2 linked regions of the Flocculibacter collagenilyticus genome follow. The protein of the gene in region 2 binds, or shares a complex with, the protein of the main gene of each other region. Links are inferred from orthologs where the notes say so. Each region holds a gene or a part of one and is shown on either strand. Other genes may lie near its edges.

Region 1 (12,587 bases), 750 kb from region 2 along the record:
ACTGTCAATTTCAGAGCTTCTCAGGTATACCACTTCAGCAACACTATCAACTAAAATACCAAGCACTTGCTTTTCTGCTTCAATAATAACAATACGTGAATTGTCGGTTACTTCTGTAGGTGGTAAACCAAAGCGTGAACGGGTATCAATAACTGTAACAACGTTACCACGCAAGTTGATGATACCAAGCACATAAGTTGGCGCTCCTGGAACTGGTGCTATTTCGGTATAACGCAGCACTTCTTGCACTTGCATAACGTTAATACCATAAGTTTCATCCTCTAAGCGGAAAGTCACCCATTGCAACACTTCATCATTTACATCAGCTGCGTTATTTGCAGAAATTTTTCTTTCTTCACTCATTCGCTTTGCTCCCTCGCAAGCACTTTTAACTTACAATTCTTCTTCACTAATATCTAAACCGTTGTTAAGCAAACTTGTTAGCTCTTCTACATCTAACAAAGCGCACATTTTGTCTTTAATTAATCCCGCCAACCATGGACGTCGCGTTTTATTGTCAGACCATTTAACATCATCTTGTTCTAAGGTTACGGTATTGACCAGTTGCTCACATGCCATTCCCCATGCGCTATCACTTAACATAATTACATACTTATAATCTAACGCGGCCTCTAGCTGATCGTCATATTTCTCTGGCATCACCCATTTAGCTGTATCAACCACATTCAGCTTCTCATCACGGTGAACCATTACTCCCATAAACCAGCTCGGCTTACCGATTAAACTACTTAATTTTGATAAATTATGTATTCCGCCTAGTTCCGTTAAAGGTACAGCAACGGTTAAACCTGCCACTTTGAAGAATAACGCTTGAAAACTCCCTTTTCTGTAATCTTTTTCTTCGCTAGTAACTTTAGCTGCTTTTAAGTCTAGTTCAATTTCTTCAATTTTTTCAGTAACTATTTCTTTTGTTACAGCTTTATCGTCAACTAGCAGCTTTTCTTTATAAGCTTCAACTTCTTCATCAGCTCTATTGACCACTTGAACCTGCTTTAATAATTTAGCAACAGGTTCGAGGTGCTCCTCTTCATTCTCAGGCTCATCCTCGGTCAAAAGTGCCGTAAGGTACTTTTTCATCACTTTTTCATTCGCAAAGTTTTGCTTACTCATTCATTTCACTCATTGGCTCTAACTGCATTAAATAGGTTAATAAGGTGTTGTAAGCAAACACGCCTCTTGATTTAGGTGTGTAAACTGATGGTGGCTGTTGTGCTAAGCTTGCATCTCTAAACTTGGTATCAATGGGAATAACACTCGGCCATACATTTTCTGGGTATAACTCTTTCAGCTTTTTAAACGCATCCAGCGATGCTTTGGTTCGTTTGTCATACATCGTTGGAATAATCGTAAAGTCATACGCTTTACTTTGCGATGCGTTCATTAAATCCATCGTGCGTAACATTCTATCAAGACCTTTCAGCGCCAAAAATTCTGTTTGTACAGGTATAAGTATACGCTCACAGGCTGCAAGTGCATTAACCATTAGTACGCCTAGTACAGGCGGGCAGTCAAGCAAAGCAAAGTCATATTCATCTGCAATTTTATTTAACGCTTTTTTTAGCAACAATCCCATACCGCCTTTGTTACCAAAAGTGCGGTCTAACGTTGCCAGTCCCATGGTTGCAGGCAAAATATCTAGGTTACTTAATGTCGACGGACACAAAGACTGCAAAATTTCTTCTTTGGTTATTTGCGCGCCTCTTGAAAATAAATCAAACACACTCACTTCTAGATCTTCAGAATCAATACCAAAATAATAGGTAAGTGAAGCATGGGGATCTGTATCAACTAATAAAACCCGATAGCCACGAGCCGCTAGCAACCCACCAAGTGTTACAGTTGAGGTTGTTTTACCTACTCCACCTTTTTGATTTGCTATTGTCCAAATTTTCAAAATTACAACTTTCTCGTTAAGAATTAGTTTAGTTATTATTTTCGGTCGCGTTTTCTTCAGGGGCAGTGGTGACACGTATGCCACCATTTGGAAGCTGAATAATTCTCACTTTATTCTCTTGTTCGCTTTCAGCACCTTCATTCGACTGCTGCTGAGTTGCTTGCACATCACTCACTAACTGTTTCAACATTTCAGTTCGTGAATCATTCTCTTCATCAAGCGGTACATCCAAAGCGTATTTAGAAACCGCTATAACTACTTTTCGGTTATTAGCTCTGCCCTGCGCTGTACTGTTATCGGCAAAAGGATAATATTCTCCATACCCTTCTATCGCCATACGAGCAGGATTTAGACCAGATGACTGAAATTCTCTTACTACAGCGGTAGCGCGTGCGACTGACAGCTCCCAATTCGATGAGTATATTTCATTATTAATTGGAATATTGTCGGTATAACCGCGCACACGAATGTAGTTATTTACGGGCTCTATAATTTTACTAATTTGGCTTAATACCAGCTTGGCATTATTCGTTGTCGTTGAGCTAGCACTCGGAAATAGCATGCCACTATTTAACTCAATAGTTAGCCAGTCATCATCGCGCTCTACCTCAGCAATACCTTTTTGCTCTAAATCATGAAGCGCTGTTTTAAGATCTTGCTCTAGTGCAGCTAATGGATTTCCCAGTTTTTTCTCATGAATATTAGATAACTGAGAATCACTTTCGAGTAATTCCGGCCCTTTAACTTCGAGTAATCCGTCCCCGTACAGCTGAAAGTCGGTATCTTCTTGTTCTGTGACTAAAATATCATGGTTCTTGGCGCCTTTACTCTCTCCGCCTTTTATCTCAAACACTTCACCTAAAGTATCTGATAAGATCTTATACTCTTCTTCTTTAATTAAAGACAAAGCATACAGCACAACAAATAGCGCAAACATTAACGTCATGTAGTCAGCATAAGAAACTAACCAACGATCTAAATTATCTTCATCAACTTTAGTATGTTTATTTCGATGGCGATACATCAACTACTTCCTGTACGAAGAAAGTTTCAGTTCAATACTTCGAGGGTTTTCACCGTTAGCAATAGACAAAATCCCTTCAATCAGCATCTCTTTATAAAGCATTTGTTGATATACCACTGCCTTCAACTTTTCCGCCACAGGGATAAATAACAGGTTAGCAAAGCCAACACCATAAATAGTTGCTACAAAGGCCGTTGCAATGCCATTACCTAAACTCGTAGGATCTTTTATATTTGCCATTGCTTGAATTAAGCCTAGAACCGCACCGATGATCCCAATGGTTGGGCTGTATCCGCCCATAGAGTCAAATATACGAGCCGATTTTAGCAAGTGCTCACGCTCTAAAGTTAACTCGATATCCAAAGCATCTCGAATCACTTCAGATTCCGCGCCATCGACAAGTAAGTTTAGCCCCTTGTTAATAAAGGTATCAGACTCTGCAATAGCCTCATTTTCAAGCGCCAGAAAGCCGTTTTGCCTTGCCTCATTTGCCCAATGCGAAATGCGCTCAATGCCTTCATCAACATCGTATACTGGCGTCGCAAACACCCACTTAGACATTAGTAAGCCGCGCTGAAACTGACTGGCTGGTGATTGGAGCATGACAGCACCGATAGTGCCACCAAAAACAATTAAGAATGCAGGAAAGTGAAAAAGCGTTATTAATGCACCACCTTCAATAACAAAGCCACCAATAACAGCTAATATAGCCAAAAGCAAACCAGCAATACTTAATTTATCCATAACCTGTTTCCTTTAAAATCTGATTTGCCATATCGTTTAATGGATAAGAGCCTGAAGTTAGACCTGCCGCAGTCACTGCTTGGGGCATACCATAAACAACACAGCTTGCCTCATCTTGCGCTAATATCTTTGACCCACTTTGCTTTAATAAACGTGCCCCCTCTTTACCATCTGCTCCCATTCCTGTTAATACCACTGCTAATACCTTGTTCCGATAAATTTTAGCTGCACTGCCAAATGAAATATCAACACTTGGTTTATACGTTATTCTGGGTGAATCGTCTTCGATAATTTTGATTCTAGGACTGTTATTCCCTTCAAGTACTAATTGTTTACCGCCTGGCGCTAAGTAGGCAACGCCTGGCTTAAGTGTGTCGCCATTTTCAGCTTCTTTAATGGTGATGTTACACAATGTATTTAACCGCGCAGCAAAGGCTGCAGTAAACGCGGCTGGCATATGTTGAATAATAATAATGGGGTAAGGATATGAGGCTGGAAATTGCGTCAAAATTGTTTGTAAGGCCACAGGACCGCCAGTTGAGCAACCTATTGCCAATAATTTATAGTCACCATTACTGCCTCCTTTTCTTGTTACTAAAGGAGGTGGTGCGGTAGCTGCTTTACTTTCAGGTTCTGTCCGTTTCAACGCACTCGAAGAAGTTGAACCAACACTTGAACTTCGTAAGCTGCTCAGTGAGCTTGCACTAGAAGAGGAGCTTGATAATGAGGAGGGGCGACTTCTACTTAACGGCTTAGGAGAACTAGTGCTAGGCGCTGGTGTTCCGCTAAATGGGCTAGCGCGGCCGGGCCTTTTAGCAATTGCTTTAACCCTTGTTTGTAACATTACAATCGCATCTTTTTTATCACGCGCAATGTCTTCAAACTTTTTAGGTAAAAAATCAACCGCTCCTGCATCTAACGCATCTAGCGTTGATTGCGCGCCTTCATGAGTTAAAGACGAGAACATCAGAATCGGCGTTGGCTGAACTTTCATGATCCCTTTTACAGATGTAATACCGTCCATTACTGGCATTTCAACATCCATGGTGATCACATCAGGCTTTAATAGCTTAGCTTTTTCAATAGCATCCTTGCCATTTACCGCTGTATCTATAACTTCTAAATCACTATCTTGATTGAGTATATCGCTAACTCTTCTTCGAAAAAAACTAGAGTCATCTACCACTAACACTTTGATCGACATTGGACATCCTTAGCTTGGCTCAATAAAGCTATCTCATTGAACGTTTAGCATAATGTTTAAGCAAGCTAGGCACATCAATAATTAATGCGATCCCCCCGTCTGATGTAATTGTCGCACCAGCCATTCCAGGTGTTCCTTGCAGTAAATCATCTAATGGCTTAATGACTACTTCTTCCTGGCCGATTAACGAATCTACAACAAATCCCATTTGCTGAGTTCCAATTTGAACTATTACAACATGCCCTGCATTCTTCTCATCCTTGTCATATTTGGTTGTAGCTAACCACTTTTCCAAATAAAACAATGGGACTGCTTTTTCTCTAACAATAATCGTTAGCTGGCCATCAACAATGTTAGTTTTGGTTAAATCTAGATGGAAAATTTCATTAACCGTTGCTAAAGGCAAGGCAAAAGTTTGAACACCTACAACCACCATTAGGGTAGGCAAAATAGCAAGTGTTAACGGTACTTTAATTTCTAGCGTGGTGCCCGTTCCACGCTCAGAATCGATATGTAATGACCCATTTAATTGGGTAATTTTAGTTTTAACAACGTCCATTCCCACACCACGGCCTGAAATATCAGAGATTTCAGTCTTGGTCGAAAAGCCCGGTGCAAAAATTAAGTTATATGCTTCATTGTCAGACATGCGTGCAGCAGCATCGGTGTCTAAAATCCCTTTACTAATAGCAATATCTTTTAGCTTTTCAGGGTCCATCCCCGCACCATCATCAACAATGGTCAGTAAGATATGATCGCCTTCTTGTGATGCTGACAAACGTACAACCCCCGTACGAGGCTTACCCGCAGCTTCGCGAACATCTGGCATCTCAATACCGTGGTCAACCGAGTTACGCACCAAGTGGACGAGTGGATCGGCAAGTGCTTCAACAAGGTTTTTATCTAAATCGGTTTCTTCACCTTCCAGCTCTAATACAATATCTTTTTTCAAGCTTCTGGCTAAATCACGAACAACCCGAGGAAAACGACCAAATACTTTCTTAATTGGCTGCATTCGAGTCTTCATTACTGCACCTTGCAAGTCAGCAGTAACCACGTCGAGGTTAGAAATAGCCTTAGACATGTTTTCGCTTTCTACTGAGCTGCCTAAGCTGACCAAGCGATTGCGTACCAATACCAACTCACCAACCATATTCATTATTTGATCTAGACGTTTAGTATCAACACGAACGGTCGTTTCAGCTTGTGGCGGAGGAGATGCCGCCTTTTTAGGTTCAGTTGCAGGCTTACCTGCAGGTGCCGCTTTTTTAGCGGGTTCTTTTGCCGGCTCTTTTGCTGGTTCTTTTTTGGGAGCAGGAGGCGGTGTAGCTTTAGGGGTACTTTGGTTTGCTGCTTGCCCTGCACTTTGACTAGGCGCAGCTGGTGTAGACTTAACTTCACCCGGCCCTTTACCTTGCCCATGAATATTATCTAGTAACGACTCAAATTCATCATCACTAATTTCATCATCTGATGAATCACTAGCTGGGGCTTGAGGTGCAGCTGGGCTGGCGGGTTTACTTTCGTCTGCTGAGTCAGCTTTAAATGAGCCTTTACCATGTAGTTCGTCGAGTAACGACTCAAACTCATCATCTGAAATCTCATCACCTGAATCAGACGACTCCGATGCGGCAGGCGCAGATTCTGCTGCAGGCTTCCCAGATGGCGCTCCACCACCGTGTAGCTCATCTAGTAGTGCCTCAAATTCGTCTTCACTAATATCATCGATATTCTCACCATCGCCTTGGGCGGCTGGCGTGCTTACTTCATCGAATAACTCTGGTTCTCCAGCCGCGGGCGCTGATGCAGGAGCTTCGGCTGCTGGCTCTTCGGCTGGCGCTTGCTCTACCGCTTCATCTTCACTTTCAGGCTTACTTAATCTATGTAGCTCTTCAATAAGTTCAGGATCAGCAGGATCAGGCTCTTCTCTATTTTGAACAGCTGCAAACATTATGTTGATGGTGTCTAGCGCCTGTAAAATAACATCCATTAATTCTGGGGTTACTTTACGTTGCCCTTGCCGCAATACGTCAAACACATTTTCAGCACCGTGACAGGCATCAACTAGCGTTGTTAAAGAAAGAAATCCTGCGCCGCCTTTCACTGTATGGAAGCCGCGGAAGATTGCATTTAATAAATCAGCATCTTCAGGATTATTTTCGAGTTCAACAAGCTGCTCGGATAATAACTCTAGGATTTCTCCAGCCTCAACCAGAAAATCCTGTAATATGTCTTCATCCAAATCAAAGCTCATGCAGCTGCTCCCCTTTTAAAAGCCTAAACTTGACAATAAGTCGTCTACTTCATCTTGATCCGTAACTACATCTTCACGCACTTCTGCATTCATGATCGGACCTTCCGCTTTTTCTTTATCGGACTGACTTAATTTATCTTTAGATTTATCATCAGCTTGCGCAAGCGCAGCATCCTCACCAGCAAATACCTTAAGAAGATAAATTAAGCTATCTTCCACTTCGCGCACCAATTCAATAATGCGTCGAATTACTTGTCCGGTTAAATCTTGGAAATCCTGAGCCATCAATACTTCTGTTAACAGCACGTGTAGCTGAGCGGCATCTGTTTCAGCTTGTTTGATAAAGTTGTCTAAATTGCGGCACAGCGCCTTAAATTCGCCCACTTTCAAGTCACGACTCATTAGCTTATTCCAGTGTGGTTTTAGCTGTGCGATGTCATTATTGATTTTGTCAGCGATTGGTAAACTTGACTCCACTGCATCCATCGTTCTATTGGCTGCTTGCTCAGTTAAGTTCATTACGTAATTAAGTCGCTCTTTAGCATCTGGTAAGTCATCATTTGCTAAATTTGAGATGCGCGCATCAAGTTGGAAGTTACGAAGTGAGTCGTGTAGCACACGAGTAAGTTTGCCTACTTCCGCAAACAATTCGGAGGACTCTGGAGAGCTGGTATCATGAATGATTTGATTCGCTTTATCGACTTCACCATCTTCCAATAACTGAACCAACTCTTTTGCCTGCTCAAGACTAATTAATGAAGCATTTGATGCTGACATTTTACTCTCCTTGAACAGGATTAACCTAGACGCTCAAATATTTTATCTAATTTTGCTTTAAGCGTGCCCGCTGTAAATGGCTTAACAATATAACCATTAACTCCCGCCTGAGCAGCAGCAATAATTTGCTCCTTTTTCGCCTCGGCAGTTACCATCATTACAGGTATATGTTTTAATTTATCGTCGGCTCGAATGTTACGTAACAAGTCAATACCTTGCATGCCCGGCATGTTCCAGTCAGTTACTACAAAGTCGAAATCGCCATTTTGTAACATAGGAAGTGCCGTACTGCCATCATCTGCTTCTTGTACGTTTGTGAAGCCAAGATCTCTTAACAAGTTTTTAATGATACGTCTCATTGTAGAAAAGTCATCAACAACAAGAATCTTCATATTCTTATCCAAAACACCCTCCATTGAGGCAATTTAACTTTTATTAATTATTATTTCTATTATAGCCAAGTTCGCATTTTTGCTTTCAATTTATGCATTGCCTGACTATGAATTTGGCTTACTCTTGATTCACTTACATCAAGAACTTCACCAATCTCGCGTAAATTTAGTTCATCATCATAGTAAAGTGAAAGCACCAACGCTTCCCTTTCTGGTAATGTTTTAATCGACTTCACTAATGATTGCTTAAAAGCTTGGTTTGCAATTCCTTCAAAAGGCTCATTCACAGATTTATCATCATTGTTTCCCGACAATACATCTTCCGTTACGCCTAAGTCTTCTATACCAATTATTTTGCCAACATTCGCTTCGTTAAGCATATGATGGTATTCATTTAGTGGAATATCAAGTTTTTCAGCAACTTCTGTGTCAGAAACATCTCTTCCCAGTTCTGACTCTAATTCAGCAATCGCTTCGGCAATCATTCTGCTATTTTTATGAACTGAGCGAGGCGTCCAATCACCACGTCTAATTTCATCTAGCATTGAGCCTCGGATACGAATGCCTGCATACGTTTCAAAGCTTGCGCCTTTGCTACCATCAAACTTTTTTGCTGCTTCAATCAAACCAATCATGCCAGATTGAATTAAATCATCTACTTGAACGCTTGCAGGTAGCCGCATCATTAAGTGATGCGCAATACGCTTTACAAGCCCTGCATGGGCTTCAACAAGCTGGGATAGCGTATCTTTTTTTTCATAAGTGGCAATTTTCTTACTCAAATTTCGTCTCTTGACTCAGTATGATTTCTGACTAACTGCTCTATAAAAAACTCTACGTGCCCTGTCGGTTGCACTGGAACAGGCCACTTAATCGCCTTAGCGGCTAAATTTTTAATCGCAATTGACGCTGGAGATTTAGGAAACGCGTCAACTATAGCCTTTTGTTTTCTAACCGACTTTCTTATATTTTCGTCAAACGGAATGGTCGCGACCATTTCTAGTGAAACATCTAAAAAACGATCCGCTACTTTGGACAGTTTAGCAAATAATTCTTGTCCTTCACGTAAACTACGCACCATATTCGCTACAATTTTAAATTTGTATACGCCGTGCTCTCTGCTAAGTACTTTCATTAACGCATAAGCATCGGTAATCGATGTAGGTTCATCACAAACAACCACAACTACGTCTTGTGCGGCACGTGAAAAACTCAGTACCATTTCGGAAATACCTGCTGCGGTATCTACAAGCAATACATCAAAAGAAGACTTTATTTCACTGAAAGCACGAATTAACCCAGCATGCTCAGCCGCTGATAGCTCAACCATTGAACGAGTGCCGGATGTTGCAGGCACAATCTTAATGCCGTGAGGCCCTTCCACTAAAATTTCTTCTAGCGAACATTCACCAGAAAGAACATGGGAAATATTTTTTTCAACGCGTAATCCAAGCATCACATCACAATTTGCTAACCCGAGATCCGCATCTAATACGAGTACTTTTTTTCCTAACTGCCCCATTGCGATAGCAGTATTAAGAGATACGTTTGTTTTTCCTACCCCTCCTTTTCCGCCTGTTATTGATATCACCTTAATGGGTTTACTTTGATTCATATTCCTCAGGCCACTAGCTTGGTCGAAAAGATTTTTATTCATACATTCCTACTGCTTGAGGCTCTGTTTGGGTGTACCAAACATGTTCCGAGCCACTTTGAGAGTCGAGCAAATCTGCCGCATTTTCTACGAGTTTCTTTGCAGACGCTACTTTAATATCTTCAGGTACTCTTTGTCCATCAGTAAGATAGCCAATTGGTAATGCATTTTGGATCGCGACGCTAATTATTTCTCCTAAGCTCAAACTTTCATCAAGCTTGGTGAAAATACAACCAGAAAGTGCAATGCGCTTAAAGTGCTCAATGCTTTCTTCTAGTACTCTTCTTTGTGCATTTGCTGATAATACTAAGTAGGTCTTGATGTTAATATTAGTGCTTGTAATCAATGTATCAAGTTGTTGTGTTAATCTTAAATCGCGTTGGCTTAGTCCTGCAGTATCAATAAGTACTAATTTCTTGCTTCTCATTGATTTTAATAACGCTTCAAGTTCCGTCGCATCTTTTGCAATTTTTACTGGGCACCCCATGATTTTACCATAAGTAGCAAGCTGCTCGTGCGCACCTATTCTGTATGTGTCGGTAGTAATTAAACCAATATGTTCTGCCCCATGCATTTTTGCATATTGAGCGGCAAGTTTAGCAATGGTCGTGGTTTTACCTACACCAGTAGGCCCAACAAAAGCGTACACTCCACCTTTATGGATCACATCGTTACGAGTTGTACTTAACTGGCCTTCAAGTAATTCGAGTACACTAGGCCATGCTTCATGGTCTGCAAGATCTTCAGGAATAAAACACGCCATTTGATCCGCTACTTCATCACAAATACCTAGTGCTTTTAATTTTTTAATTAGCATTGCGCGTAGCGGCTCTTTTCTTTCCAGTTCCTGCCATAATAAGCCAGATACTTGATGCTCTAATAACTTTCTTAAAGATGCAATTTCACCTTTCATGCTTTGCATGTCGGCTTGATGCTGTACAGAAGCTGTTTCTGATGTCGCAGTTTGATGATGGCTTGCCGTTTGATTATAAGCGGCCTTCGGAGCATGTGTTTTTTCTGTTTTATCTAACGTATCGAAACCGCGAGCTAAATTCGCAGGCTTACTATTTAAATGATTATTTCTATTTGGCCGTGCAGGTTGCGCTTGCTTAGCAGTTGGTGTTGATTGAGAATGAGTAGCTCCCGCTTTATGTGCCTTAATTGCATGCTGACGCGACAGTAACGCCTCTAAAGATGAAGCAATACTTTCTTTGTCATTGTTAATCGCACCCTCAGCTGCATTATTTAATAGCGCTTCAAATTCAGCAGTGGGCTTAATAGGTTCGTGACTAGGGTGCATCACAGGAGCCCTATCTTCTTCATCAGCAACAGCATGTAAGGTACTTGCCCTAGTAGGTGATTGAGTAGGCTCAGGCTGTTTTGTTTCTGCAGCTTTTGGTGAGTCGTAATCAATTGCCGCTACAATTTCGACCCCTTCAGCCACTTTTTTGTTAGACATTATAACTGCATCTACACCTAACTCTTCTTTAACTTCATTAAGCGCTGTACGCATGTCTCTTGCTACAAAACGTTTGATTTTCATTTTCTACCCCTAGTGCAATTTTACTGGCCGATAGAACTAACAATTTTAATTTGTTTTTCATCCGGAATTTCTTGATAAGAAATAACACTTAACCCCGGAATAGTGTGCTTAACAAATCGAGAAAGTACCGAACGTAACATTCCTGATGTTAGTAAAATTGATGGCTCGCCAGACAGTTCCTGATTTTGATGCGCTTCGCTCAATGATTTTTGAATGCGCTCTGCTAAACCAGGCTCAATGCCTGCGCCTTCATCGCCCGCCATTTGCATCGACTGATGCAACATCTGTTCCAGCTCTGGCGCCAAAGTAATGACAGATACTTCAGGGCTTGATCCAACTAAGTTTTGAATAATTAAACGGCGTAATGAAATACGCACCGCTGCTGTTAATACATCAGTGTCTTGGCTTCTTGGTCCGTATTCAACAAGGGTTTGAACAATCGTTCGCATATCACGAATTGGCACCCCTTCGTTTAATAAGTTTTGTAGCACTTTAACCACCGTGGTGAGTGGTAATACATCCGGCACCAATCCTTCAACTAACTTAGGATAACTTTTGGCCAGCATGTCTAATAAATTTTGCACTTCTTCATGACCGAGTAACAGTGCGGCATTATTCGTTAAAATTTGGCTTAAGTGTGTTGCCACAACCGTTGCTGCGTCCACTACGGTATACCCTAAAGACTGTGCATGTTCCTTATCTTTTCGGTTAATCCATATTGCGTCCAAGCCAAATGCAGGATCTTTCGTTGCAACACCATCTACAGGGCCAAATACTTGCCCTGGGTTAATCGCAAGTTCACTGTCGTGCTTTAACTCACCATCGCCGGTGGAAACACCCATTACTGCGATTTGATAAGCATTAGGATCTAGGTCCAAATTGTCACGAATATGTACTGCAGGCACTAAAAAGCCAAGCTCTTGAGAGAGTTTCTTCCGTACCCCTTTAATTCGGTCCAGTAACTCACCGCCTTGTGATTTATCTACAAGCGGAATTAGCCTATAACCGACTTCTAGGCCAATAGTGTCAATTTGTTGAACGTCATCCCAACCAAGCTCTTTTATTTCTACAGGCGCAGTC
Region 2 (12,606 bases):
CGCTCTCTGAAAAAAGAGGTTAGGTTGGTAGTGACAGAGTTCAAAAATTCTTCAAACTCTTGCTCTTTGTTGTTTTCAAGAAAGCTTAAGTAAGTCGCAAAATCGGTAAACTGATAATGCCTTATGCGCCTTGCAAGGCGAGAATACACCATTTCACGCTTATGCTCGCCAAGCACAATACCGCAAGCGTCGTACACCATGTCTCGTACTTTCACAAAGTCTTGCTCCCGCATTGGGAACTCTTTGTTACTTAACATCTTAAATCGCTACCGATATATTCATGACTCATCGCCTTAAAACTCTTCCCACTCTTCATCCGAATCAACAAAGCTGCCGTTCGAGCCACTTGAAAAACCTGACGAGGTACTACCAGAATCGAAACTAGAGGATGATGGTAAACGCGCCGCTGGTGCTTGTTGCATAGGTGCAGAACTAAAGCCCCCACCTCCGTTTTCAGATATAGCAAAAAAGCTTAATAGCTGGCTCATTGCTCTTGCTTGTTCAGCCATTGATTCGCCTGCTGCTGACGCTTCTTCAACTAAGGCCGCATTTTGTTGTGTCATTTCGTCCATTTGCGCAATGGCTTTATTGACTTCTAAAATGCCAGAACTTTGCTCTTGCGACGCCACGCTGATATCCGCAATCATTTTGCTAACTTTCTCTACTGCCTCAACAATTTCTTTTAACGTTTCTCCTGACTGATTGACCGCCATAGTGCCATCTTCTACTTTGGTCACACTGTCACGTATTAAGTCTTTAATTTCTTTGGCTGCCGCTGCTGAACGCTGTGCTAAGTTTCTCACTTCACCAGCTACAACTGCGAACCCGCGCCCTTGCTCCCCTGCTCTTGCTGCTTCTACTGCCGCATTCAACGCTAATAAGTTAGTTTGGAAAGCAATTTCGTCTATCACACCGATAATGTCGGCAATTTTGTTACTGGCTTCGTTAATCTCTGCCATGCCACTTACCGCACGTGCGACTATTTCGCCCCCTTGTTGTGCTCGATCTTTAGCATCACTTGCTAACTCGTTGGCTACTTTAGAATTTTCAGCATTTTGTTGCACGGTTGCGGTCATCTCTTCCATGCTTGATGCCGTTTCTTCTAATGAGGAAGCTTGCTCTTCGGTGCGTTGACTTAAGTCGGTATTGCCTTGAGCTATTTCATCTGCACCACTTGCTACCATAGTTGCAGAGCTGCTAATCCGCGCGATAACATCGGTAAGTTTGTCGGCGGTAGCATTGGCATCGCGTTTAAGCTTATCAAATACTCCTTCATAGTCGGCTTCAATACGTTTAGTTAAATTACCATGCGCTAAGGCATCAAACATTATCGCGGTTTCATCAATAACGCCTTGTGCTATACCGACCAGCTGATTCAACCCATTTGCCAATATACTAAAGAAACCTTCCTTACCCTCTTCATCAATTCTTGCGGTTAAATCGCCACTACCCGCCTGCGCTATTAAGTCTGCCACTTCTTTTTCTACCGCGACTTCCGACGTACGGTCTAACCACTCAACTACGGTACCAATACGATTACCTTCATTAGTGATTATTGGATTCGCGGTTAACTGGAAGGTACGCCCACCAATGCTAATTTCAGTTTGATACGCTTTAGTTAACTGGTTAAGCAGTGTACGCTGATGTGCAGGGTTTTTATGAAAAGTATCAATATTTTGATTTAGCAAATTATTTGCGCTGAAATTGGGTAGGTCTTTTCGCATATCTGCTTCAGCGTTTTGCATAAGATGTTGCAGAGCTTCATTAGTGTAAATGATATTGTATTGATCGTCTGCGATCATCGCCGATGTTGAGACATTATCTAGTGCTTGTCTCACTCGCATATTTTCGTCTGCAATACGCTTTTCTTCTATCGAACGCGCTAATTCCTCGGTAATTTCATCCCATTCGATGACTGTACCTAAGCGCTCATTTTCAGCAGAAAACACTGGCGTAACGGTAATATCAAAGGTTAACCCACTTATTTCCATTCTCGATTCTGCACTTTGCTTGAGCTCATTCAGTTTGACATGCTCTTGCGCTTTGTTGTCATAGAATATGGCCGCATCCATACCAATTAACTCTTGTGCGTTAAATTGAGGCACTTGCTGCCTGATCTTAGCTTCATTAGCCTGCATCATATTGATGAGTGCATCGTTATAATAAATAATTTCATGATCAGGATTAGCTAGCATGACATTAGTTTGGCATACGTCCAATGCTTGTTTAATGCGAGAGTTCACTTTATTTAACCGCTCGGACTCTTCAATTTGCTCTTTTAACCCAATACGCATTTGGTCAACAGACTCTAATGCTTTACCCAGTTCGTCAGCCGTTTTTATTTTCACTTCGGTATCAAAGTTGCCTTTTGAAATATCGGCAAAGGTTTCATTTAACATGTTTAACGATTCAATCGTTGTTTTAATCACATACACACTAAATGCGATAGCTAATACCATCAGCGTTACTGCAAAAATGGTCATAATTAATACGGTATTATTTAACTCTGCCGCACGCTCTTTTAGAATGTCGCGAAGTTGTGGTATGGCCAGCGAAGTTAATTCATATAAGGCATCAATCGCATTTGTACCCAAGCTATAATAATTTTGACTATTAATCTCTAGCAAATTCCCTTCCGCTAACAGCTGCGCTTTTTCTTGAAACGCAGACACCGCTCTGTTTACTTTTTCCTGTTGTGAAGATAACGCAGTACGTAGTGAGGGGTTTTCATCGTAGGCTGTTTTTAATCCAGCATTGATTGGTCCAATATCCAATCGAGACAGCATACTAGATAATGTTAAGCGGTTTTGAATAGAAATAGTGTCGTTAACAATGGCCGCAGAACCTTTCCCACGAAGCACCCCTAACAGTTCTGCTTGGGTGTGCGCCCGTATGGAAGTAATTTCCATTAGATAGTAAGTATCTAGATTAGGATCTAGAATAAGATTTGAATTATTAGCAATAACCATTAATAAATCGGCGGCGTCACCGACAAACTCAGTGTAACTCTCAAAGGCTTCCTCTTTGCTAAAATCGGTGCCTCGTGCGCTCAAGCTATTCCACTTTGAAATAAAACTATTCACCTCTGATGTTACATTTATCTCATCACCCGTTTCAGCGGTTAGTTGCCTAAGCTTGCTGATAGCATCGTTCGCACTTTTTTGCGCTCGTGTAAATCTACTCTTCGCATTTTCATCACCATTTAAGTAGATCAATAGCTGACCTCGCGAATCTTGCGCATACTCTATAATATCGTAGATTGGTCCTGTGTATTCAGCCCCCATGTATTCTTCAGTCGCAAATTTTGCTCGCGCTTTTAGACTGCTTGTTAATTCCCATAACAGGCCAGCGATAACGACCAAAAGAATAGTGACAACAAGGCCAATTTTCGTGCCAACAGAAAGTCTGTTAATCGGATTCTTAATATGTGATAACTGCCCGTGTTGCATAGTCGCTGCCTCCTTTAAGACGTGACATAACTTTTACACTGTTTGCTATGGCTTCATACTGCTTACCTACTACTAGCTGATTTCCAAATTTAATAGCTTAGTTAAGTTTAATAACGACACCATTTGCCCTTCAACATTAACCAATCCTTTTATGTATCTATGGTTAGCGTTGTCACCTGAGCTTGGTGCTTGGCTAATAGAAGCATCGTCGATGCTGTACACATCTGACACTGCATCGACTACGATACCCATAATTTTATTGTCGAGCTCAAATTCCACTTTAATCACCACCACCACCGTTAGCGCAGTGTATGGCTTAGTAGCTAGGCTAAATCGTGCTCGTAAATCAATTAATGGTACAATTGTGCCGCGTAAATTAATCACGCCTTTAACAAAGGCAGGGGCGTTCGGAATAACTGTGACCTCTTCCCAACCTCTGATTTCTTGCACACTTAAAATATCGACACCGTACTCTTCTTCTTCCATCATAAATGTGAGGTACTGCTGAACATTGTCATCAGCATTAATATCCGTATCGTTTATCTGATTATTAATGGTTTCTATGGTGTCACTCATCGTTATCCTTAAGCCTAAACCGCTTCATCAACAGGTCGCTCAAAGTCTAATCCTTGATGCCCTGGCTTTTTCAACCGTGCCAACTGTATAAGTCCTGCAATATCAACAATTAATGAAACTCTGCCATCACCTAAAATCGTGGCGCCTGAGATACCAGGAACTTTGCCATAATTTGCTTCTAGGCTTTTAATAACAACCTGTTGTTGCCCTAACAGGTCATCAACTAATAACCCGACCTTTTCATTATCGGCTTCAACAATCACTAACAAACCATCTTCTAATTTCTCTACAGCGCCGTCATGATGAAATAACTTATACAGTTTGATAATGGGAATGTATTCATCACGCAGTCTCAGCACTTCCAGCCCACCGCCTACTTTATTTACCTGTGATAAATCAACTTGTAGGGATTCGATAATGCTGATTAACGGAATGATGTATGTGTTAGTGCTCACTTTCACTAGCTGCCCGTCTAAAATGGCAAGGGTAAGTGGTAAACGTATAGTAAACGTTGAGCCTTTGTTGGCTTCTGACATCACCTCAATGGAGCCGTTTAAAGACTCAATATTACGACGTACTACATCCATCCCTACACCACGGCCTGAAATATCACTCACCTGATCAGCGGTAGAAAAGCCGGGCTGGAAAATAAGGAGATGAATTTCATCATCGGTTAGGTCATCACTTTGACTGATAAGGCCATTTTCAATCGCTTTACTTTTAATTTTTTCGGTATTCAGCCCTTTACCGTCGTCCTTAATCTCGATAACAATGTTACCGCCTTGATGAAAGGCATTCAGAATAACCGTTCCCGTTTCACCTTTTCCTACAGCAGCACGCTCTTCGGGTGTTTCTAATCCATGATCCAAAGAATTGCGCACTAAATGCACCATAGGATCAGAGATTTTTTCCATCACTGTTTTGTCTAGCTCGGTTTGCTCACCAATGAGCTTTAATTCCACCTTTTTACCTAGCTTATTGGCGGTATCTCTGACAACGCGTGGAAAGCGACTAAATACAAAACTTATCGGTAACATGCGTATTCGCATAACACTTTCTTGCAAGTCGCGGGTATTGTGCGCCAGCTGTGCTAGCCCTTCTTGCAACGTTAACTGCTTATGTTCGTCAAACTCACCTTCACCCACTTGCGATAACATCGCTTGCGTGATCACTAATTCGCCAACAATGTTAATCAGTGAGTCAACTTTGTCGATACCAACACGGATTGATGTGGACTCAGACGACTTCGACTCTTTTGGCTTTTTAGCCTTGCCGCCAGATGACGCTTTTGCTGGCGTTGCTTTTGCAGGAGGGCTTGAAGGTACATCACTGGTTTTCGCTTGTGCAGTTTGCACAGTCTTTGGTGCATCAGCCTCTGTCGTTGGTGACGGGGTAAGAGTAGACTCACTTTTTTGCGCTGCCGCGGCTTCTACGGGCTTATCTTCTTCATTGACCTCTGTATCTTCATCTTCAAATTCAGCAATAAGCTCTAATTTAATCTCCGCATCATCTTCTACCCATTCAAAGACCTCATTAATCTGCTCTTCAGTCACATCCCCCGTTAATGTTAATTTCCAACTCAACATACAGTCGTCAATTACATGCTCTTTTAATGGCAAAAGTTTTGAGGTATCAGCGGTAACACTTAATTCAGCTAAATCAGCTAATTCACGAAAAATAAAGAGTGGTTCATTGCCTGTTTTAAATAAATGAGGTTCAGGTATAAAACTAATTTCCCAGAATTTTGTAGTACGAACTTCCCCTTGTGGAGCGTCTTCATCTTGTTCATAGCTTTCATCAAAAAAGCCATAACCTAATTCTTCTTCATTCGTTTCTTTTTTATCTGGTTCGATTTCCGGCGGGGCTGATGGTGCAGCTTCATTCGCTGGTGCTGTCGCAGTACCAGGCTCTTCATCATTGAGCACCGCTTCTATTTTCTGTTGAACGTCCTGAGTGTTCGCCTCATCGACTTCTTGCTCATCTTGCAGCGCTGTTAATAAATCTCGAAGGCAGTCTACTGATTGCAGCAACAAGTCAATATGATATTGTGTTAACTCACGTTGTCCGTCACGTATTTGATCTAATAAAGTTTCTACACCGTGGGTAAACTCTGTGACAACATTAAACCCGAACGTCCCGCCGCCCCCTTTAATAGAGTGAGCTGCGCGAAAAATCGTGTTAATGGTTTCTGAGTCAACTTCACCGGGCGAAAGACTAAGTAACTCTGACTCCATAATATCTAAGCCTTCGAAACTTTCTTCAAAGAAAACTTGATAAAATTGACTTAGATCTATGCTCATTGTCTTTCCTAATCAGTGAAAAACTTCACACAATTTGGGCTAGTTAGGCTGAAAATCACGTAATCTTAATTCGCTAACTATTCACCATTAGCGAATCACTTTTGCGACTACTGCAAGTAATTGATCAGGATTAAAAGGTTTTACTATCCACCCAGTTGCCCCCGCCGCCTTACCTTCAGTTTTTTTATCGCCACCCGACTCTGTGGTTAACATTAAAATTGGAGTAAATTTAAACTGAGGTAGCTCTCTTAAGTGCTTTATCAGCGTAATGCCGTCCATGTTCGGCATATTCACATCAGAAATAATTGCATCAAATTCACTATTTTTCGCAATCTCTAGCGCTTCAACACCATCACTCGCTTGGGTCACGTCATAACCTGCTTTTTGCAAGGTAAAACCAACCATTTGACGCATTGAAGCTGAATCATCAACCGCTAAGACTCTTTTCATCAAGGTGATTCCTGTAATAAGTTAGTTTGACTACAGTTTAAGAAACTCTGCCACTCCTAACATTTTTGCCGCTGTAATAAGCGCATCACTTTGACCATGCCATTGAATGCTTTTACCACTTTTTACCAAATCGTTCTGTATCACACATAGCAGCTGTAAATTTGCCGTATCGCATTGCTGCACTTGCTTAGCGTCAAATTCAACTTGCTCGTTCTGGTTAAGCCATTCAGTCAAACTGGTATGTATTGACTCAATGTCATTTATAATCATTTGATTAGGTAAAACGTACATGAGACTTATTAGGAGTTTTTTGTTTATATCCAAGCTTAGATCGATAATCTAAAATTTCCATAAAATAGGAAAAATGATTTCATTTATTAGGGGGTTAGATTGGATATTATTACTACCTAAGTGAGGTATAAAAAATCCATCCAATAAAATTAAAGCTGCATAAAGGTAAATGAAGCAGGCCTCACAGCTGCAATGTAGCACACACAAAAGCTCGTTTGTTTGGATGCCTAAATCAACATAATGCGCTTGATGGAGTTATCATTGAATATTGACCGAATAATAATTGAATAATGAAATGAAAAGTATAATGCAGAGCAAACCACCGCTCTGCACTTAGTAAAGCTCAATAGTCATCGACTATATACTCAAAATCCTGCTTCAACAGCGTCGTATTAACCAGTGCCAGCTGCCCTAATTTAGATTCAGGTTTAAAAATTGCCTTTATCGTTTTATCAGGTGCAATTAATACAACCGAAGAGGCGTGATCAACCGCATAGTTTTCTTGGCTTGTGTCGTCTACCATGCTGTAAACCAAGCCTAAATTTCTTACAAACGGAAACAAGTCTTTGTGAGGGTTAGTTACCGCCATAAAGTCAGAATTGAAATAATCTACGTATTCTTTTAAACGTTCTGAAGTGTCTCGTTGTGGGTCAACTGATACAAACATAACCTGAACGGGTTCGTCAGCCAGTGGCAAAAGCTTAGGATATAAATTGGCTAACCGCGCTAGTGTGGCTGGGCACACATCAGGGCAGTATGTATAACCTAAAAAGATTAACGTCCACTTGCCAGCCAAGTTCGTCTTATTAACGGCTTGACCGTGTTGATCTGTTAACGAAAACTCAGCAAGCTGCCGCCCTTCTTCATACACTTTTGCAACCGATGTATAGCTGGCATTACCTGAATAGGTCATTACCGAAAATGCTACGCCAGCAACCATCGCCAGCGCGCCTATGCCAATTATTAATTTAGATTTCACAGATTTATTTTCCAAAAGTGATCAACAAATAACACGATAAACAACACCATTAAATGCCAAATAGAAAACTTAAACGTGTTAAATGCCGTAAATCGTTTCGCATTAAACTTAAGCTGCCAAGCATGCCATAAAAACATCATATTTAGCACAAAACTGCCTACCAAATAAATAACCCCAGTCATGCCAACTAAGAATGGTAACAAACACACTACAAGTAACAATAGTGTGTATAAGAAAATAGCGGTTTTCGTGAACTCAATACCATGAGTCACTGGCAACATGGGCATATTTACTTTGGCGTAGTCATCTTTGCGATGAATCGCCAGTGCCCAAAAATGCGGTGGCGTCCATGTAAATATAATCATTACAAGTAACAACGCATGCGGCTCTAATGCGCCCGTTACAGCTGTCCAACCTAGTAAAGGCGGCATTGCACCGGCTAGCCCGCCAATAACAATATTTTGCGGTGTCGCACGTTTTAAAAACATGGTGTACACCACCGCATAGCCAAATAAACTGGCTAAGGTTAACCATGCTGTTAACGGGTTTGCACCTAAATACAATACGGCGAAACCAATAACAGCTAAAGAAAACGCAAAGATTATAGCTTGCTTACTTTGCACTCGCCCTTGTGCCACAGGGCGATTGTGAGTACGCGCCATTTTGGCATCAATATTTTTATCCACTAAGTGATTAATAGCAGCGGCGGCAGCGGATAATAAGCCGATACCCGACATTGCAAAAATAATGGATAAAGCACTTGGTAATTCTGGCCGTGCTAATACCATGCCTATCAATGCGGTTAATACTAATAGCGCGACCACTTTTGGTTTTGTAATTTCTAAGTAGTCTTTAAAGGAAGCAGCTGAATGAATAGCTGACTTATTTGTAGCAATAACTTCTGACATGTGATCTCCTTATGCCTTACGCGACACCATGTAAATCAAGCTCACCACACTCATGAGCAAACAAGCAGCAACAAAGTTGTGTGCTACTGCAACACTAATAGGTAATTTGAATACAACATTACTGATCCCCAAACCGAATTGCAGCAATACAATTCCGCCCATAACCAATCCTAACCGCCTGATAATACTTGAAACTGACTTGCGCTGGATTTTAAACATTAGCCATAACAAGTACCCCACTGTAATAACGGCACCAATGCGATGAAGTACGTGAATGGTCATGCGCGCATCATAATTCATCACCCCAAACTCATAGTTAGTGTGATTGTCAGGTAACGTAAATGCCGACACGATATCTAAGCGAGATAACCAATCAGTTTCACAAACAGGCAGTGTGGTGCAGGTAACCGCTGCATAATTAGCCGCTGTCCACCCGCCTAAAGCAATTTGCGCAACGACTATGGCTAGTGCTAAATACAGCCATTTTAATAGTGATTTTGCATGTTTATCACCACCCGGAATACGTATTTGCTTTAGCCGTAAATAAAGCAAAAACAGTAACGAAATAACGGTAAATCCGCCTAGTAAATGCCCCATAACCACTACGGGCATTAAATTCATGGTCACTGTCCACATGCCAAGCGCAGCTTGAAATACAACCACTACTAGCAACATAAATGGATGACGCCACGGGCGATGCGGTGCACGTTTCATAAATGAAGCAAGAAAGATAAAGAGCACCAATAAACCTAGCGCTCCCGCAAAGTATCGGTGGATCATTTCATTCCAAGCTTTATGAGGTTCAACAGGACGTTCAGGGTAAGCCATATTGGCTTGAGAGACTTGCTGTTCCGTTTGCGGAACAGTTAGCTGACCATAGCAGCCGGGCCAATCAGGGCAACCTAGCCCTGCATCAGTTAAGCGCGTGTAAGCGCCTAGCATCACCACCACTGCTGCGAGTAAAATAGCGACTAAAACAAGTCGCCTCATAGATAATTTTGCCATTAACCAGTCCTTGAATATTTAAGCAATTTAGAAATATCGCTTAATATGTTTTTAGTTATTTTTATCATTTCAGGATGATTTTTAGTCAATGGATACCTTAACACGACTTTTCCGAATGGATCAGCCAAATAAAGGTAATTTTTATCTAAATAATTTGTATATGACGGCTCAAGTTCAGCCATATCAACAACTTGCTTATGCTGTAGCGGGGCAATAACTTTTTCTATCATGGCTCGGTTTTCTTGATTCGAATAATAAGGCGCAGCCAGTAACTTACCTTGCTTTTTACCCATTGCCAGAATACCTTGGCGCATTGCAGTTAACGCTTGTTTACATAATGCGTCACACTCCTCCGGCACTAAATAAACGATTTGCCATAAATCACCACGTTTAGCCGCTTTAACGCTGTATTCAGCAGGCATTAACTCGCCCTTATTGGTGGTACCTGCGTTAAACCAGCCAAACTGCAACACCGCAAAGGCAAGCACAAAAGGAATACTAAAGGTTGCGATAAAAATAAGTAACGTTTTATTGTTTTTCATAAGAAGGCCTTTTCCAACTGGCAAAAATAAAAATACATAAAGCTGCAACCGCTAGCGAAAACCACTGCACAGCGTAGGCATGATGCTTTTCCGGACGCATATTTATGATTTGATAATGGGGTTGATACGGTGTCTGCTTTCCATCCATTGCATATAACACCACAGGTAAAAGCGTGCGCTTACTTTGTTGCGCCATTTGTTCTATATCTATCGACTGAATCCGTTTCGGCCAACCAGCCTCTGCATTTAATGCAGCCAGTCGAAAGCTAGGCTCTGGATTAAATTTAATTACAGTATCAAGTTCGGTAATCGACTTAGGCAGAGAAATATGCGGTAAATGCTCTCTTGATTTTGAACCCGCTACCCAGCCAAGATTAATAATTGCAGTGTATGTTTCATTTTCTAATAACGTGACCACGTCGTAGCCCACTTTTCCTTGATGTACCACGTTATCTAATAACCAAACAGCATCATGATTAAGTTGTCCAGATAATAGTGCTGAGCCAGTTTTATAAGGGAAGACATTGATTTTTTTACTGATTTGCTCAAGTGACTGAAAGGGGCTATTTAATTGCGCTTGATGCGCATTCAGCATGTTTTGTTTTTGCTCAGCACGCTCAAGTTGCCATAATCCGAGCTTGCACAATGCACAAATAACAGCCAAAGTAATCATCAAGGCGAAGGATCTAAAATGAATGAAACGACTTAATACTTCCAATTTAACAACCTTATAAAGGGACAAATATGATTCTAAAAACGATTTTGGTGCTTTTGTTACTGCTCATATTATTTAACTTGTTTAGAGCATTATTTATTATGTTAAAAAGTGGTCCCAACCAACCAAACATGTCTAAGTTTTTAGGTCGCAGGGTGTTATTTTCTGTTTTAGTTATCGTTGTATTGTTGCTTGCTGTGGCTACCGGTGTTATTACACCCAACCCTCGGCCTTATTAAGCCAATGCAGTAATTGAAGTGCCTGTGTTTCCCCCTAGTATTCCTCCACTTCGGATGAGGAATACTAGGAAGAAAGCCCCCAGCTCGCGCTATAAGTCAGTCGACTTATAAAATATATACAAACACAAATAAACATAACCACACAACGTCAACAAAGTGCCAGTACCAACTGGTAGCTTGGAAGCCGAAGTGGTTTTGAGGTGTAAAGTGACCTTTTAACACCCTAAAAAAGATAACAATTAGCATTAACGTGCCCAGCGTCACATGCATGCCATGAAAGCCCGTTAATAAGAAAAAGGTATTACCATAAATGCCTGAATCTAAACGTAACCCCATTTCTTGATACGCGTGGACATACTCTTCTACTTGCAAGAATAAAAAGCCAATACCTAGCAAGATGGTAACGCCTAGCATAGTTTTAAGTTGGTTACGCTTATTCTCTTCTAAACCCACATGCGCAAAATGAATGGTGACAGAAGAAATTAATAAAATGATGGTGTTGTATAAAGGTAAACCTTGCCACCCCATTGCTTCAGTTTTTGTACCATCCGGTGTTTCAACCAATGGCCATACCGCATTAAATGAGTTCCACAGTAACTCGTGTGTCATTGCATTGTTACTGGCACCACCTAACCATGGCACTGAAAACATACGCGCGTAGAATAACGCACCAAAGAAGGCCATAAAAAACATAACCTCTGAAAAAATAAACCAACTCATTCCTTGTTTAAACGAACGATCCATTTGTGCGCTGTAAAGGCCACTCATCGACTCGTTAATGATGTTTCTAAACCAACCAAATAACATGTAAATAATGACGGCAATACCCGCCAATAAAATAAAGCCACCGTAACCATCTACTTCATTGGCGTGATCTCGTACAAACGCACCAGCCCCAATCGCAATTAAAAATAATCCCACTGCACCCACAATTGGCCATGGGCTTTGCTCGGGAACATAATATTTTTCGTATTCGTTTGACATGTTTACTTCCCTAAGTTTGCAAATAATTGTTCAGACTCATCTTTTTCCAAACTATCAGTAATATCGTATAAGGTATAAGACAGTGTGATGGTATGAATTGAGTCTGGTATGTCGGCGTCTATATAAAACTTAAGTGGCATTAGCGTCTCATCACCAGCCAATAAAGGC

What was found.
Region 1: the proteins of HUU81_RS02140 (region 2) and cheY are in contact, whole or in part, in a solved structure (PDB 1A0O), measured with the Escherichia coli proteins. The link is inferred for Flocculibacter collagenilyticus from one-to-one orthologs.

Annotation. Positions count from the first base shown.
Region 1 is NZ_CP059888.1:1,218,436-1,231,022, reverse strand. The notes cover bases 6,631-9,619. They hold cheY (chemotaxis response regulator CheY), read right to left. Parts: upstream 8,323-9,619; coding sequence 7,939-8,322; downstream 6,631-7,938. Other genes in these bases: HUU81_RS05365 (MinD/ParA family ATP-binding protein), read right to left, coding at 9,089-9,619; HUU81_RS05370 (RNA polymerase sigma factor FliA), read right to left, coding at 8,370-9,092; HUU81_RS05380 (protein phosphatase CheZ), read right to left, coding at 7,157-7,918; HUU81_RS05385 (chemotaxis protein CheA), read right to left, coding at 6,631-7,141. In the rest of the region: HUU81_RS05415 (chemotaxis protein CheW), read right to left, coding at 1-363; HUU81_RS05410 (chemotaxis protein CheW), read right to left, coding at 394-1,131; HUU81_RS05405 (ParA family protein), read right to left, coding at 1,124-1,915; HUU81_RS05400 (OmpA family protein), read right to left, coding at 1,944-2,939; HUU81_RS05395 (flagellar motor protein), read right to left, coding at 2,943-3,683; HUU81_RS05390 (protein-glutamate methylesterase/protein-glutamine glutaminase), read right to left, coding at 3,676-4,887; more of HUU81_RS05385, read right to left, coding at 4,916-6,630; more of HUU81_RS05365, read right to left, coding at 9,620-9,967; flagellar biosynthesis protein FlhF, read right to left, coding at 9,960-11,507; flagellar biosynthesis protein FlhA, read right to left, coding at 11,528-12,587. UniProt on the Escherichia coli protein: Involved in the transmission of sensory signals from the chemoreceptors to the flagellar motors.
Region 2 is NZ_CP059888.1:468,806-481,411, reverse strand. What follows is about bases 3,683-6,690. They hold HUU81_RS02140 (chemotaxis protein CheA), read right to left. Parts: upstream 6,326-6,690; coding sequence 4,040-6,325; downstream 3,683-4,039. Other genes in these bases: HUU81_RS02135 (response regulator), read right to left, coding at 6,413-6,690; HUU81_RS02145 (chemotaxis protein CheW), read right to left, coding at 3,683-4,025. In the rest of the region: HUU81_RS02155 (CheR family methyltransferase), read right to left, coding at 1-257; HUU81_RS02150 (methyl-accepting chemotaxis protein), read right to left, coding at 294-2,459; more of HUU81_RS02145, read right to left, coding at 3,522-3,682; more of HUU81_RS02135, read right to left, coding at 6,691-6,775; HUU81_RS02130 (STAS domain-containing protein), read right to left, coding at 6,806-7,066; HUU81_RS02125 (SCO family protein), read right to left, coding at 7,410-8,045; cyoE (heme o synthase), read right to left, coding at 8,042-8,953; HUU81_RS02115 (COX15/CtaA family protein), read right to left, coding at 8,963-9,943; HUU81_RS02110 (hypothetical protein), read right to left, coding at 9,958-10,500; HUU81_RS02105 (SURF1 family protein), read right to left, coding at 10,487-11,218; HUU81_RS02100 (DUF2909 family protein), read left to right, coding at 11,245-11,454; HUU81_RS02095 (cytochrome c oxidase subunit 3), read right to left, coding at 11,560-12,438; HUU81_RS02090 (cytochrome c oxidase assembly protein), read right to left, coding at 12,441-12,606. UniProt on the Escherichia coli protein: Involved in the transmission of sensory signals from the chemoreceptors to the flagellar motors. CheA is autophosphorylated; it can transfer its phosphate group to either CheB or CheY.